DNA from 2 places in the Streptomyces sp. NPDC096310 genome. Region 1 is predicted to be linked to the other one. Evidence: predicted binding sites of a transcription regulator. Region 1 holds the regulator's gene; the other holds the start of a gene.
The links. Region 1 encodes HspR, which represses chaperone genes until heat shock. Its sites were predicted from a motif close to TTGAGNNNNNNNNNCTCAA; they were not measured.
Positions count from the first base shown of each region.

Region 2: a site for HspR is predicted at 4,804-4,822, ahead of lon (endopeptidase La). Genes of this name have one in related genera too.

Region 1 covers NZ_JBIWFO010000002.1:124,649-132,451, reverse strand. Annotated here, with positions in the region: gene dnaK (molecular chaperone DnaK) at 1-1,792, shown strand, start outside; gene grpE (nucleotide exchange factor GrpE) at 1,789-2,445, shown strand; gene dnaJ (molecular chaperone DnaJ) at 2,557-3,747, shown strand; gene ACIQ7D_RS05925 (heat shock protein transcriptional repressor HspR) at 3,752-4,231, shown strand; gene ACIQ7D_RS05920 (LuxR C-terminal-related transcriptional regulator) at 4,366-5,343, opposite strand; gene ACIQ7D_RS05915 (helix-turn-helix transcriptional regulator) at 5,627-6,637, opposite strand; gene ACIQ7D_RS05910 (5'-nucleotidase) at 6,764-7,036, shown strand; gene ACIQ7D_RS05905 ((2Fe-2S)-binding protein) at 7,033-7,356, shown strand; gene clpB (ATP-dependent chaperone ClpB) at 7,785-7,803, shown strand, end outside.
Region 2 covers NZ_JBIWFO010000004.1:272,021-279,823, forward strand. Annotated here, with positions in the region: gene ACIQ7D_RS12200 (hypothetical protein) at 1-583, shown strand, start outside; gene ACIQ7D_RS12205 (MarR family winged helix-turn-helix transcriptional regulator) at 616-1,110, opposite strand; gene ACIQ7D_RS12210 (lysozyme) at 1,319-2,167, shown strand; gene lon (endopeptidase La) at 2,258-4,687, opposite strand; gene ACIQ7D_RS12220 (nucleotidyltransferase) at 4,921-5,772, shown strand; gene ACIQ7D_RS12225 (hypothetical protein) at 5,923-6,528, shown strand; gene ACIQ7D_RS12230 (spermidine synthase) at 6,615-7,310, shown strand; gene ACIQ7D_RS12235 (response regulator transcription factor) at 7,417-7,803, shown strand, end outside.

The DNA.
Region 1 (7,803 bases):
CGGCGAGCCCACCGTCATCACCAACGCAGAGGGCGCCAGGACCACGCCGTCCGTCGTCGCCTTCGCCAAGAACGGCGAGGTGCTCGTCGGCGAGGTCGCGAAGCGCCAGGCGGTCACGAACGTCGACAGGACCATCCGGTCGGTCAAGCGCCACATGGGCACCGACTGGAAGATCAACCTGGACGGCAAGGACTTCAACCCCCAGCAGATGTCGGCCTTCGTGCTGCAGAAGCTGAAGCGGGACGCCGAGGCGTACCTGGGCGAGAAGGTCACCGACGCGGTGATCACCGTCCCGGCGTACTTCAACGACTCGGAGCGCCAGGCCACCAAGGAGGCCGGCGAGATCGCGGGCCTGAACGTGCTGCGTATCGTCAACGAGCCGACGGCGGCCGCGCTGGCCTACGGGCTCGACAAGGACGACCAGACCATCCTGGTCTTCGACCTCGGTGGCGGTACGTTCGACGTCTCGCTGCTGGAGATCGGTGACGGCGTCGTCGAGGTGAAGGCCACCAACGGTGACAACCACCTCGGTGGTGACGACTGGGACCAGCGCCTGGTCGACTTCCTGGTGAAGCAGTTCGCCAACGGTCACGGTGTGGACCTGGCCAAGGACAAGATGGCTCTCCAGCGTCTCCGCGAGGCCGCGGAGAAGGCGAAGATCGAGCTGTCGTCCTCCACCGAGACCACGATCAACCTCCCGTACATCACGGCGTCCGCCGAGGGCCCGCTGCACCTGGACGAGAAGGTCACCCGCTCCCAGTTCCAGCAGCTCACGGCCGACCTGCTGGACCGGTGCAAGACCCCGTTCCACAACGTCATCAAGGACGCCGGCATCCAGCTCTCCGAGATCGACCACGTGGTGCTCGTCGGTGGTTCGACGCGTATGCCCGCCGTGGCCGAGCTGGTCAAGGAGCTGACCGGTGGCCGCGAGGCCAACAAGGGCGTCAACCCGGACGAGGTCGTCGCCATCGGCGCCGTGCTCCAGGCCGGTGTCCTGAAGGGTGAGGTCAAGGACGTCCTGCTCCTCGACGTCACCCCGCTGTCCCTGGGTATCGAGACCAAGGGCGGCATCATGACCAAGCTCATCGAGCGGAACACGACGATTCCGACGAAGCGCTCGGAGATCTTCACGACGGCCGAGGACAACCAGCCGTCGGTGCAGATCCAGGTCTACCAGGGCGAGCGCGAGATCGCCGCGTACAACAAGAAGCTCGGTATGTTCGAGCTGACCGGTCTGCCGCCCGCGCCGCGCGGTGTGCCGCAGATCGAGGTCGCCTTCGACATCGACGCCAACGGCATCATGCACGTGGCCGCGAAGGACCTCGGCACCGGCAAGGAGCAGAAGATGACCGTCACCGGTGGCTCCTCGCTGCCGAAGGACGAGGTCAACCGGATGCGCGAAGAGGCCGAGCAGTACGCGGACGAGGACCACCGCCGCCGCGAGGCCGCGGAGACGCGCAACCAGGCCGAGCAGCTCGTCTACCAGACGGAGAAGTTCCTCAAGGACAACGAGGAGAAGGTTCCCGGCGAGATCAAGACCGAGGTCGAGGCCTCGATCGCCGATCTCAAGGAGAAGCTGAAGGGCGAGGACACCGCGGAGATCCGTACCGCCACGGAGAAGGTCGCCGCCGTCTCGCAGAAGCTCGGACAGGCGATGTACGCGGACGCCCAGGCGTCCGGCGCCGCCGGTCCCGAGGGTGCGGCCGGCGAAGGCCAGGCCAAGCCCGAGGACGACGTCGTGGACGCCGAGATCGTCGACGACGAGAAGCCCAGGAAGGACGGTGCGGCGTGACCGAGGAGACTCCGGGCTTCGAGGAGAAGCCCGATGTCCCCTCCGGCGCCGACGACGCCACGCCGAAGGCCGCCGAGCCGGACTCCGCTCAGGAGTCCGGGCCGGCGGCCCCCGCCGGGGACATCCAGGACGCGGCTCTGCTGGCCCAGCTCGACCAGGTCCGTACGGCGCTCGGTGAGCGCACGGGGGACCTCCAGCGGCTCCAGGCGGAGTACCAGAACTACCGCAGGCGTGTGGAGCGGGACCGGGTCTCCGTCAAGGAGATCGCGGTCGCGAACCTGCTGACCGAGCTGCTGCCCGTGCTCGACGACATCGGCCGGGCGCGCGACCACGACGAGCTGGTCGGCGGCTTCAAGTCCGTCGCCGAGTCGCTCGAAGCGGTCACGGTCAAGCTGGGTCTCCAGCCGTTCGGTACGGAGGGCGAGCCCTTCGACCCGACGATCCACGAGGCCCTGATGCACTCGTACGCGCCGGACGTCACGGAGACGACGTGCGTCGCGATCCTCCAGCCCGGGTATCGGTTCGGCGAGCGGACGATCAGGCCCGCCAGGGTCGCGGTGGCCGAGCCGCAGCCGGGCGGCAAGACCAAGTCCGCGGAGGAGCAGGCGGATTCGGCCGATGACAGGGAGAACGGTGGCCCCGACGAGGGCTGACGGGAAGAACACACCGGCCGCGGCCGGCGCGCGACGCGCCGGCCGGGCGCCGGACACAGGTGACGCGGTGACCGGCGGTGCCGGTGCGGGCGGAGAGGAGGGACGTCGAGGATGAGCACGAAGGACTTCGTGGAGAAGGACTACTACAAGGTTCTCGGCGTTCCCAAGGACGCCACCGAGGCCGAGATCAAGAAGGCGTACCGGAAGCTCGCCCGCGAGTTCCACCCGGACGCCAACAAGGGCGACGCCAAGGCGGAGGAGCGCTTCAAGGAGATCTCCGAGGCGAACGACATCCTCGGCGACCCCAAGCGGCGCAAGGAGTACGACGAGGCGCGCTCGCTCTTCGGCAACGGCGGGTTCCGGCCGGGGCCCGGCGCGGGCGGCAACGGCTCGTTCAACTTCGACCTGGGCGACCTCTTCGGCGGCGGCCAGGGCGGCACGCAGGGCGGCCCCGCCGGGGCCGGCGGCTTCGGCGGCGGGCTCGGGGACGTCTTCGGCGGACTGTTCAACCGCGGCGGCCCCGGCACTCGTACGCAGCCGCGCCGCGGCCAGGACATCGACACCGAGGTGACGCTCAGCTTCACCGAGGCCGTCGACGGGGCCACGGTCCCGCTGCGGATGTCCAGCCAGGCGCCGTGCAAGGCGTGTTCCGGCACCGGCGACAAGAACGGCTCACCGCGGGTCTGCCCGACCTGTGTCGGCACCGGACAGGTGTCGCGCGGCTCGGGCGGCGGCTTCTCGCTGACCGACCCGTGCGTGGACTGCAAGGGCCGCGGGCTGATCGCCCAGGACCCGTGCGAGGTGTGCAAGGGCAGCGGGCGTGCCAGGTCCTCGCGGACCATGCAGGTCCGGATCCCGGCGGGCGTCAGCGACGGCCAGCGGATCAGGCTGCGCGGCAAGGGCGCTCCCGGTGAGCGCGGCGGACCCGGCGGCGACCTGTACGTCGTCGTCCATGTCGACGCGCACCCCGTCTTCGGCCGCAGGGACGACAACCTCACCGTCACCGTGCCCGTCACCTTCACGGAGGCGGCGCTCGGCGGCGAGGTGCGGGTGCCCACGCTGGGCGGCCCCCCGGTCACGCTGAAACTGCCCGCGGGCACCCCCAACGGCCGTACGATGCGGGCCCGTGGCAAGGGCGCCGTACGCAAGGACGGCAGCCGCGGCGACCTGCTGGTCACCGTCGAGGTGGTCGTGCCCAAGGACCTCGGCGGCGAGGCGCGCGACGCGCTGGAGGCATACCGGAAGGCGACCGCGGACCAGGACCCGCGGGCGGAGCTGTTCCAGGCGGCGAAGGGAGCATGACCCGATGGACAGGGACGGGCGGCGGCGGCCGTCCTCAGCGTTCGGCAGGGCGGCGTACACGCTGACCGAGGAGACGCCGGTGTACGTCATCTCGGTGGCGGCCCAGCTCTCCGGGCTGCACCCGCAGACCCTCAGACAGTACGACCGTCTGGGCCTGGTCTCGCCGGACCGTACGGCGGGCCGTGGGCGCCGCTACTCGGCCCGGGACATCGAACTGCTCCGCCAGGTGCAGCAGCTCTCGCAGGACGAGGGCATCAACCTGGCCGGGATCAAGCGCATCATCGAGTTGGAGAACCAGGTCGCCGCGCTCCAGGCCAGGGTCGCCGAGCTGTCGTCCGCGGTGGACGGCGCGGCGGCGGCGATGCGACAGCGCGAGGCGCAGGTGCACGCCTCGTACCGCCGGGACCTGGTGCCGTATCAGGACGTGCAGCAGACGAGCGCGCTGGTGGTGTGGCGCCCGAAGCCCAAGCGCGCGACGGACTGACCCGGGCGCGCGAGGGACCGCGGTCCCTCGTGGCGCCGCCTCAGCGGGACGCCCGGCCGGGATCTTCCGGCCGGGCGTCCCGCTGTGCGGGGTCCGCGGCTTCGGCCGCCGTACGTACGGGGTACGGGGCGCGGTCAGCCCAGTTTGCGCTCCTCGGCGGCGGCCTCGGAGCCCCACCACACCCCGAGCGAGAACAGCGTGTCCACGCCGACGACCTCGTACAGCTTGTTGAGGTCGGTGTTGACGGTGCGCAGGCTCACGTCCAGCTCGCTGGCGATCTGCTTGAGGGTGCGGCCCTCGCGGAGCTTGTTGAGGATGCGCCGCGAGCGCCCCGTCGTGACGATGCCCTCCCTCGGCCGGAACCGGCCGCCCATCCACGGCTCGGCCCGTTCCCACTGCTGGTCGAAGAGGTGGTGGAGGAAGGCCACCATGCCGGGGTGCGTCACCTTGAACGCGGTCATTCTGTTCGGCTCGTCCCGGTGGTCGGAAATGATGGCGAATCTTCTGTCCACGAGGATCATTCGCTCGAAATCGGAGGCGAGGGTACGTATCTCCGCGCCGTGCGCGCTCATGGTGGTGGCCCACGTCTGTTCCGCGGCACGGGTGCGGGCGGCCTCCGAATAGATCGTGCGGCGGGTGATACCGCGCTCAAGGAGATTGATCTCGCGGGGGACGACCGCGGCGAGCCCTTTCGCGGTGCGGTTCACCGGATGTGCCGTATACATGTGGGATTGCGCGTAATCCGCTGCCTGCATGATGGCCGCATTGACGTGTTCGACCCGGTCGAGGAACTCGATTCCGTTACCGGTGGGCGATTCGTGCGTACGCATGTCACGGTACAGCTCGTCGAGCTGATGCATGCGCTGGAGGTGACGGGCGATGCCGGCGCGCTCCTCGGCCATCGCGCTCTGCTCGGCGTGGTGCAGGTCGGCCACGCCCCACCGGTCGGCGTGCGGGTCGTGCACGGCCAGGCCCAGGGCGATCAGCTCCGTGCAGCCCGGCTCGGCCCGCTCGACCTGCTCGCCCCGTACGAGCCGGCGCAGCAGGTTGTGCGCCCCCGCCGACACAGCGGGCGACGGTTCTCTGTGGGTCACCGCGTCCGGTTGTGTCATATGTCCCTCCTGCGTGGTTCCGCAGTGCTGCACGGTTCCGCAGTGCGCATCAGTGCAGTCGCGTTTCACTTGATCCGGGCAGGCCTGTGTCGGCACTCTACAGAGAGTGACCGAGGCCATCGCCGAGTTCTCGCCGTGCAGGGGCGGTGGTTCGGCGTCCGGTTCAGGGAATTCGAGCTGATTCGGGTCGATTCAGTCGGCGCCTTCCCTCTCTTCGTTCACGGTGGTTTTCGTTTGTGGGCGGTGCGGAGCGAGGTATGTCGAGGTGTTTCGAAATGCCGGGTCAGCGCTCCTGGTCGAGGATTCCCGAGTGCGCGATCAGATAGCCGAGCTGTGCCCTGCTTCCGCTGCCGAGCGTGGTGGCGAGTTTGGCGATGTGGGCGCGGCAGGTCCGTACGTTCATCCCCAGACGCCGCGCTATGGCCTCGTCCACGTACCCCTCGATGAGCAGCTTCGCGATCGACCGCTGGACGCCGGAGACACCGTCGGGCGTCGGCTCGTACGAGACCTGTTCGGTGAGGGGTGTGGCGCGCCGCCAGAGCTGTTCGAAGACCTGGGCCAGGTAGTCGACGAGCGCCGGATGGCGCAGTTCCAGAGCGACCGCCCGGTCGGAGCGCGCCGGGATGTACGCGACGGTGCGGTCGAAGATGATCAGCCGCTCGACCAGCTCCTCCAGCGTCCGGATCTCGACGTTCCCCTCGGCGAGCCGTTCGGCGTAGGCGAGCGTGCCCTGGCCGTGCCGGACGGTGTGCTGGTACAGGGTGCGGATGCTGACCCCGCGGTCCACCACGAGCTGGCCGCGCTCCAGCCCCTGTTCGAGCGCGTCGGCGCTGCGGACACCGCCTGGCTGGACGGTCAGGACCTCCGTCCTGCACGCGGCCGTGGCGAGGTCGATGGCCGCGTTGATACGGCCCTTGCCTTCCAGGACCGTGATCGCGTGGGCGCTCGGCGGCCCCTGCGAGGCGATCGCCATGAACGGCTCGAAAGCGTCGGTGAGGGCCACCGCGAAGTGCCGTCGCTCCTGGATCTCCCGCTCGATGGGGTTGAGGCGCTGGGAGAGCGCGGCGGACGGCGGAACCGGTCGCAGCCAGTCCGGATCGTCCGGGTCCGGATGAAGGAGCGGGAACTCCATGAGGCAGGGGGCGGCCTCGGCCTCGCTCCGGGCGAGGCGTCCGGAGCGCAGCGCGCTGGCGTAAAGCCGCCTGCCGTCTTCACATAGATCAGTGACGGCATGGGGATGTGTCGGTTTTGTGATGCTTTCGGTCAAATCTCCACCCCTCAGGGTCCTGAACATGCAGGAACATGATGCCTCGTCCCGGTGGTGTTGACGTGTCCGAATGAGACATCGTCTAGATGGCGGGGGAGAGGAATCCATCAAGTGAGGACGAAGCCGACTATGTATAAGAGAATGCTTCGCGCGGTGGTTGCCACTGCTTTCTCTGCGGCTCTGGCCTACGGTGTGCTGGGTGTTGCCGGGGAGATCTCCTGGACCAGCGCGCCGGCCGGTTCGGCCGGCCAGACCACCGCGGTGGGGGAGATCTCCTGGACCAGCACTCCGGCCGGAACCGTCGTCCAGGCCGCGGACGGGGAGATGACCACGGAGGAGATTTCGTGGACGTTCGCCCCCAAGGCGGCTTCGGGTGACGCCGGCGACATCGAGTGGGGCAGTACCCCGGCCGGCATCACGGCATGACCGTCCCGCCGGACGATCGGGTCTTCCGGCGTGAGATGGCCACGGCGTACCGATCGGGGTGGCACTTCATCGATCTGGTCACGGCCATCCCCCACCGAGGAGACTCGTTGATGGTCACTCTCTTCGGAGAGCCGATCGTCGTCGTGCGTGAGGAGGACGAGGACGTACGTGCCTACCGCTGCCTCCGCAGGCCGCGCGGGGCTCCACGCCCGGTCCGCTGTGCCATCCGCTACGACATGATCTTCGTCAACCTCGACCAGCGTGACCACCAGCTCGTCGGAGCACCACAGACCACCCTCGCCACCCCCCGCAGTGCCTGAACGATTCCCCCGTCGTTTCAAATCGTTCAGGCGCTTCCCCCACACAACGGCGCCATCGTGGACCTGAAACACGATGGCGCCGTTGTGCTGCCCGGATTCCTCCGGGCCCGGCGGCTTCTCCAGGCCCGGCGCGCGGACACCCGTGCGCCGGGCCTTTGGTGTGTACCAGTGGTGCTCGCGCCGGAACCCGAGAAAAATCAGGGGCCGGGGGCCGATTTTCTGGGCGCCGGCCAGCCTTGAGTGGAATAGACTCAACTTTACGTAGGTTCTTGCTGTCAGGGACGCGGTGGGCCGGATGAGACCGGAGCGGCGTTTTCCCGTACCCGTAAGGGATCACGCAAGGGATCGCGTGAGGATCCCGTGAGGGGTCCCGCAAGAACGCGCGCAGAACTCGTGCGCAGAACTCGTGCAAGGAGGAGAGGGCCCACGTGGACGCCGAGCTGACCA
Region 2 (7,803 bases), on a different contig from region 1:
CGGTTCACGACGGGATATGACGCTGGCACAGGTTCTCGCCCTCTCGATCCGCCGCACGGCGGACGCCCACCGGGACACCTGTGAGCTTTCTCACGCACGCACTCCGCAGGCCACCGTCGTCCTGGCGCGCTGGGGCCGGGACGCCGTCGAACATCTCGTGCTCTCCGACTCCACACTGCTGCTGGAGTCCCCGGACGGGACGGTACGGGCGGTGCTGGACGACCGTCTCGACCGGGTCCCGCGCGAGGCGCTGCGCTCGGTCGCCGCGACGGACGCCCTGCGCAACGCGGAGGGCGGCTTCTTCACGGCGGCGTCGGACCCGGCGGTCGCGGAGCGCGCCGTGACGGGCCGCACCCCGGCGGCGGAGGTACGGTCCCTGCTCGCACTGACGGACGGCGCGACCCGGTGGGTGGAGGTGTTCCGGGAGGGCGGCTGGACGGACTGCCTGGCGCTGGTGCGCAAGAGCGGTCCGCAGGAGCTGATCGACCGGGTGCGGGCGGCGGAGTCGGCGGATCCGGACGGCACGGCGTTCCGCAGGGGCAAGACGAACGACGACGCGACGGTGACGTACGTGGAGCTGTGAGGCGCCGCCCGCCCATGCCCCGGCGCGACCTCTCAGCTCTCGGTGGTGGCGTTGAGCTGGTGCAGCAGCCGGGCCAGTTCGGCGATCTCCGTACGGTCCCAGCCGGCCAGCTGCCGTACGTACCGCTCCCGGCGGGCCCCCCGGACCCGGCGGAAGCGGTTCCCGCCCTCGTCGGTGATCCGGATGAGCCAGGCGCGCCCGTCGGCGGGGTCGGGCTCGCGGCTCACCAGCCCCAGCTCCTCCAGGGCGCGCAGCTGACGGCTCATCGTGGCCTTGCCGACGCCGAAGTACGCGGCGAGCTCGGTGGCCCGCTGGGCGCCGCCGCTCTCCAGGCGCAGCAGCAGTCCATAAGCCGCCGGTTCCAGATCGGGATGGACCTCGCGCGCCATTTCCCCGGAGTTGGCACGGGCCCGGCGGAGAAAGACCGCCAGTTCCTGTTCGAGGGCGAGGAATTCGTGGTCCACACCACTCGTACCGGTAAGGCCCCGTTCCGGTTCCGTACCGCTTCCGTGCACGTCAGCAGCCATCGCGCGCTTTTCCACTCCTGAAAGTTTCTTTCGCCGACGGCCATTGCCGCAGCTTGTTCAGTATTTCAGGGGTTTATACCAACGGCACCGGCGTGGCACCCTTCCGCCGTCCGGGTCTACGTGCGTAGCTTCAATACTGACATGTTCACTCCAGTGACATGTCGCCAGGTCATGATCTCCCCCCACCGAGGTCTTCGGAGGCACACCCATGCCCGTCCCCAGATCCCGCGTCCCAGGCCGCTCCAGGGTCGTCGCGGCCACCGCCCTCCCCGCCACTCTCGCACTGCTCCTCGCTCTCCCCGGTGCGGCGAGCGCGGCTCCCCACCCGGCGGACCCGCCCGCGGACATCCCCACGCGCGGCTCGGCCCACATGGGCATGGGCGTCATCGCCCACGACGGCCAGGGGCGGCTGCCCCAGGACGGCCGAGCCGCCCAGACGGAGGGCGTCGACGTCTCCAGCCACCAGGGGAACGTCGACTGGCCGGCCCTGTGGAACAGCGGGGTGAAGTGGGCCTACGTCAAGGCCACCGAGGGGAACTACTACAAGAACACCTCCTTCACCCAGCAGTACAACGGCTCGTACAACGTGGGCATGATCCGCGGCACGTACCACTTCGGCACGCCCAACGACTCCAGCGGCGCCAACCAGGCCAACTACTTCGTCGACGGCGGGGGCGGCTGGTCGCCCGACGGCAGGACGCTGCCGGGCGTGCTCGACATCGAGTGGAACCCGTACGGCGCGACCTGCTACGGCAAGACGGCGTCGCAGATGGTCGACTGGATCCGGGACTTCGTGAACACCTACCGGGCGCGTACCGGCCGGGACGCCGTGATCTACACGGCGACGAGCTGGTGGAAGACGTGCACGGGCAACTACGCGGGCTTCGGCTCCACCAACCCGCTCTGGATCGCCCGGTACGACACGACGGTCGGCGAGCTGCCGGCCGGCTGGGGCTTCCAGACGATCTGGCAGTACACGTCGACGGGGCCGATCGTGGGTGACCACAACCGGTTCAACGGGGCGCTGGACCGCGTACAGGCGCTGGCCAACGGCTGACCTCCCGTACCTATGAGGCTGCCCGGCCCCTCTCGTCCCGATCGAGAGGGGCCGGGCAGCCGGGCCGATGCGGTGTCCCGGCGGCGGTGATCAGGCCGCCGCGGGGACCCGTACCTCCGCCGGGGCGAGCGCCAGCTCCAGGACCTGGCGGACGTCCGTCACCGGGTGGACCTCCAGCTTGCCGAGGATCTCGGCCGGGACGTCGTCCAGGTCGGCCTCGTTGCGCTTGGGGATCACGACCGTCGTGATGCCCGCGCGGTGGGCGGCCAGCAGCTTCTGCTTGAGGCCGCCGATGGGCAGGACCCGGCCGGTGAGCGAGACCTCGCCGGTCATGGCCACGTCCGTACGGACCTGACGGCCGCTCAGCAGCGAGGCCAGTGCCGTCGTCATCGTGATGCCCGCGCTCGGGCCGTCCTTCGGGACCGCGCCCGCCGGGAAGTGGATGTGCACGCCCCGGTCCTTCAGATCGGCCACCGGCAGCTCCAGCTCCGCGCCGTGCGAGCGCAGGAAGGAGAGCGCGATCTGCGCCGACTCCTTCATCACGTCACCGAGCTGTCCGGTCAGGGTCAGCCCCGAGCCGCCCGTCTCGGCGTCGGCGAGGGACGCCTCCACGAAGAGGACGTCACCGCCCGCGCCCGTGACCGCGAGGCCGGTCGCCACCCCCGGGACCGCCGTACGGCGCTCCGCCGGGTCCTGCGCGGACTCCGGTACGTGGTGCGGCCGTCCGATCAGCCCGCGCAGGTCGTCCGGGCCGAGGGTGAACGGCAGCTCGCGGTCGCCGAGTTCGTGTTCGGCCGCGATCTTGCGGAGCAGCCGGGCGATGGAGCGTTCCAGGTTCCGTACGCCCGCCTCGCGGGTGTACTCGCCCGCCAGCCTGCGCAGCGCGGCGTCCTCCAGGGTGACCTCGCCGGGCTCCAGGCCGGCGCGCTCCAACTGGCGGGGCAGGAGGTGGTCCCGGGCGATGACGACCTTCTCGTCCTCCGTGTAGCCGTCGAGCCGCACCAGTTCCATACGGTCGAGCAGCGCCTCCGGAATGGCCTCCAGAACGTTCGCCGTGGCGAGGAAGACCACGTCGGAGAGGTCGAGTTCGACCTCCAGGTAGTGGTCGCGGAAGGTGTGGTTCTGCGCGGGGTCGAGGACTTCGAGCAGCGCGGCGGCGGGGTCGCCGCGGAAGTCGGAGCCGACCTTGTCGATCTCGTCGAGCAGGACGACCGGGTTCATCGAACCGGCCTCCTTGACCGCCCGGACGATACGGCCCGGCAGCGCGCCGACGTACGTACGCCGGTGGCCGCGGATCTCCGCCTCGTCCCGTACGCCGCCGAGCGCGACCCGGACGAACTTGCGCCCCATGGCGTGCGCGACGCTCTCGCCCAGCGAGGTCTTGCCGACCCCGGGCGGCCCGACGAGGGCCAGGACGGCGCCGCCGCGCCGACCGCCGACGACCCCGAGCCCGCGGTCCGCGCGGCGCTTGCGCACGGCCAGGTACTCGGTGATGCGCTCCTTCACGTCCTCCAGGCCGGCGTGTTCGGCGTCCAGGACGGACTGGGCGCCCTTGATGTCGTAACTGTCCTCGGTCCGTTCGTTCCACGGCAGTTCCAGGACGGTGTCGAGCCAGGTGCGGATCCAGGAGCCCTCGGGGCTCTGGTCGGAGGAGCGCTCCAGCTTGTCGACCTCCTTGAGCGCGGCCTCCCGTACCTTCTCGGGGAGGTCGGCGGCCTCGACGCGGGTCCGGTAGTCGTCGGACTCGTCCGCCCCGTCCGCGGCCCCGCCGTTCAGCTCGCGCAGCTCCTTGCGTACGGCGTCGAGCTGACGCCGCAGCAGGAACTCGCGCTGCTGCTTGTCGACGCCCTCCTGGACGTCCTTGGCGATCGACTCGGCGACGTCCTGCTCGGCGAGGTGTTCACGGAGCTGCTGGGTGGCGAGCCTCAGCCGGGCGACCGGGTCGGTGGTCTCCAGCAGGGCGACCTTCTGGGCGGTGGAGAGGAACGGCGAGTAGCCGGAGTTGTCGGCGAGCGCCGACACGTCGTCGATCTGCTGGACGCGGTCGACCACCTGCCAGGCGCCGCGCTTCTTGAGCCAGTCGGTGGCCAGCGCCTTGTACTCGGTGACCAGCTCGGCCACGGCGCCGGGCAGCGGCTCGGGCGCGCTCTCGTCGACGCCGGTGCCCTCCACCCAGAGGGCGGCGCCGGGCCCGCTCGTACCGGCCCCGATCCGCACGCGGCCCCGGCCGCGGATCAGCGCACCCGGGTCCCCGTCGGAGAGCCGGCCGACCTGCTCGACGGTCCCGAGCACGCCGGTCCCGGCGTAACTCCCGTCGATACGCGGCACGAGCAGCACCCGGGGCTTGCCCCCGCCACCCGCACCGTCGCCGCCACCGTCCCTGGCGGCCGCTTGCGCGGCCTCCACGGCGGCACGGACCTCGGCGTCGGACAGATCGAGCGGCACGACCATGCCGGGCAGCACGACCTCGTCGTCGAGCGGCAGTACGGGAAGCGTGAGCGGTGTGGACGTGGAAGCCATGGTCTCCCCTTCGGCGTGAACAAGGCGGTGAAGCAGTCGTACGAGTACGAGGTCGACGGTCGACGGTCGACCGAGCAGTCAGTGAAGCAGTCGTACGACACAGACGATCAAGCAAGTTGAGCTATACCGACTCAATGCTTATGAGCCTGGGATTGTTCCCCCGCCGTTGTTCGCTCTGAGCGATCACCCCGGTCCCCGGCCCGTGACATCGGGGAACGGGGCACAGTGACCCCATGGACGACGAACGCGGGCTGCGCCACGACGGAACGATCGCCCGCGAGGGCGCCCTTGACCGGGTGACGGCGGCGTTCACCCCCGTCGTCGGCGCCGCGCGTGCCCGTATCGCCGCGACGTTCGGCTCCCGTCTGCACAGCGCCTATCTGTACGGCAGCATTCCCCGCGGCACCGCCGTCCCCGGCAGCTCCGACCTGGACCTTCAGCTCGCCCTCCACCAGGAGCCCACCGAGTCCGACCGCGCCGACGCCGCGGCGGCCGGGGCCGCGCTCGACCACGACTTCCCTCAGATCGACGGTGTCGGCACCCTGCTGACCAGCACCCGCGTCCTGCTCAGCGACCTCGAACGCCACGACGGCGGATTCTTCATCGCCTGCCTCTGCACACCGCTGCTCGGCGACGACCTCGCGCGGCGGCTGCCCCGGTACCGCCCCACCTCCCTGCTCGCCCGCGAAACCAACGGCGATCTCGCCCTCGCGCTGCCCCGCTGGCGCGCCGGAGTCGCCACGGCCACCACGGACTCCGATCGCCGGGCCCTGTGCCGCCGGGTCGGCCGCCGCCTCGTCCGTACGGGATTCACCCTGGTCATGCCCCGCTGGGGCGGCTGGACCAGTGACCTGGACGAGTCCGCCGAGCTGTTCGGCCGCTACTACCCCGAACGCGCCGAGCAGATGCGCACCGCTGCCGCCCTCGGCCGCACGCCCTCGTCCGATCCGGCGACGCTCGCCCTGCTCGTCGAGGACCTGGGCCCGTGGCTTGCCGCCACATACACCTCTGTACACGGCGAGAAGGCCCCGCGCCCGACGGCCCCGCTGACCCGGCGCGGGGGCGTCCGGGCGCCGGGTGGGTGAACCGGGGCCGGGGTGTCCGGCGATATAGAGGGCGTGAGACTGTGCCGCCCCGTGGGGGGAGACCGTGACGATGCCGCGCTGCTGCGCACCGTCGCGAAAGGGGGCCCGCTGGAAGAGACCACCATCCTGCTGCGCACCGTTGGGCTGAAGTTGTGCGCGCCGCTCGCGCTGTACGCCCGCTCCCGCGCCCTGCCCGCCACCCTGGTCGCGCTCGCCGGTGTCGCGCTCACCGCCGCGTGGTCCGCGTGGTGGCTCCAGGCCCAGCCGCGCTTCGACCATACCGCCCGGATTCCGGTGGTCGTGCTCGCTCCGCTCCTCGCCTCGGCGGCGATCGGGACAGGCATGTACACGCACAGCGACGAGCTGGACCGTACGGCCGTACACCCCTGGTGGCCCCGGCGGCTGACCGTCCTCCTCGGTCCGACGGCGCTCGCCGCCGCGCTGCTCGCGGCCGGGGTGCCCGGGCATCCGGAGGCGTTCGGAGCGCCCGCCGTGGTACGGAATCTGCTCGGCGCCGCCGGGGTGACGGCGGGCGCCGCCACGTTGCTGGGGGCGCGGCTGAGCCGGCTGCCGATGACCGCGTACACGAGCGCCGTCTGTCTGGCCGCGCCCCGCGCGCCGGGCGGCGCCGCCGCGCTGTGGGCCTGGCCGCTCCAGCCGGGGCCGCAGGCGGGGGCCTGGGCAGTGGCGGTGGTGGCGTACGTGTGCGGCGCCGGGGTGTACGTGTGGCGAGGCGCCCGCCGGGAGGACCGCTGACCTCGGCGGCGAAAACCGGATTGTCCTGGCCCACCCCTCCCGACCAGGATGTCCACCATCCGTCGCACCGAGGGAGAGGCGCCAGCATGTCCGTACCCGTCCCGGATTCCGGTCCCGTCACGCTCGACCGCCGCGAGGGGCCCCACGGCGAGGTCGTCCTGCGGCGGCGGGGCGAGGAGCTGGAGATCATCGCCAACGGCTGCTTCCTGATGGACACGTCGGACGGCCGCTCGGAACGGCTGCTCGTCGATGCCGCGTACGCGGCGCTCGTCCCGGCGGGCTCCGGGGGCGCGCGTCCCTCCGTGCTCATCGGCGGTCTCGGCGTCGGTTTCTCGCTCGCGCACGCCACCGCCGATCCGCGCTGGGGAGCCATCGCCGTCGTCGAGCGCGAGCAGGCCGTCATCGACTGGCACCGGGGCGGCCCCCTTACGCGCATTTCGGGCGCCGCGCTCACCGATCCGCGCGTTGTGATCCATCACACCGATCTTGTGAAGTACGTACGAACGGCCGCGGAGCGTTACGACGCGTTGTGTCTGGACATCGACAACGGGCCCGAATGGACCGTCACCGAGGACAACGAGAACCTGTACTCCCCGGCCGGACTCGCCGCGTGCCACGGCCGGTTGAAACCGGGCGGTGTCCTCGCCGTATGGTCGGCGAACCCCTCTCCGAGATTCGGCGAAGCGTTGCGGAATGCCGGATTCACCGGGGTAAGGGAGGAAGAGATCCCAGTTGCCCGAGGAGTACCCGACGTGGTCCATCTCGCTGTTCGCACTGCGTAGCCGGAACCCTCCCGCTGCCTCTACGCTGCTCCCCACACACGGATGTGCATACTTCATGCACAGATCGCGGATCAAGGATTGCGGAACGCGTACCAGGGGCGGGGCGATGGAGCAGACACACACCAGCCACAACGGGGTCGCGGCGACGCCCGGCGCCCAGCGCCGGGTCCTCGTCGTCGAGGACGACGCGACGATCGTCGACGCCATCGCCGCCCGGCTGCGGGCGGAGGGCTTCCTCGTACAGACGGCGGTGGACGGGCCCGCGGCGGTGGACGCGGCCGAGGCGTGGCAGCCGGACCTGATGGTCCTCGACATCATGCTGCCCGGCTTCGACGGCCTGGAGGTCTGCCGCCGCGTACAGGCACAGCGCCCGGTGCCGGTGCTGATGCTGACGGCGCGGGACGACGAGACCGACATGCTGGTCGGGCTCGGGGTCGGCGCCGACGACTACATGACCAAGCCGTTCTCCATGCGGGAGCTGGCGGCGCGGGTG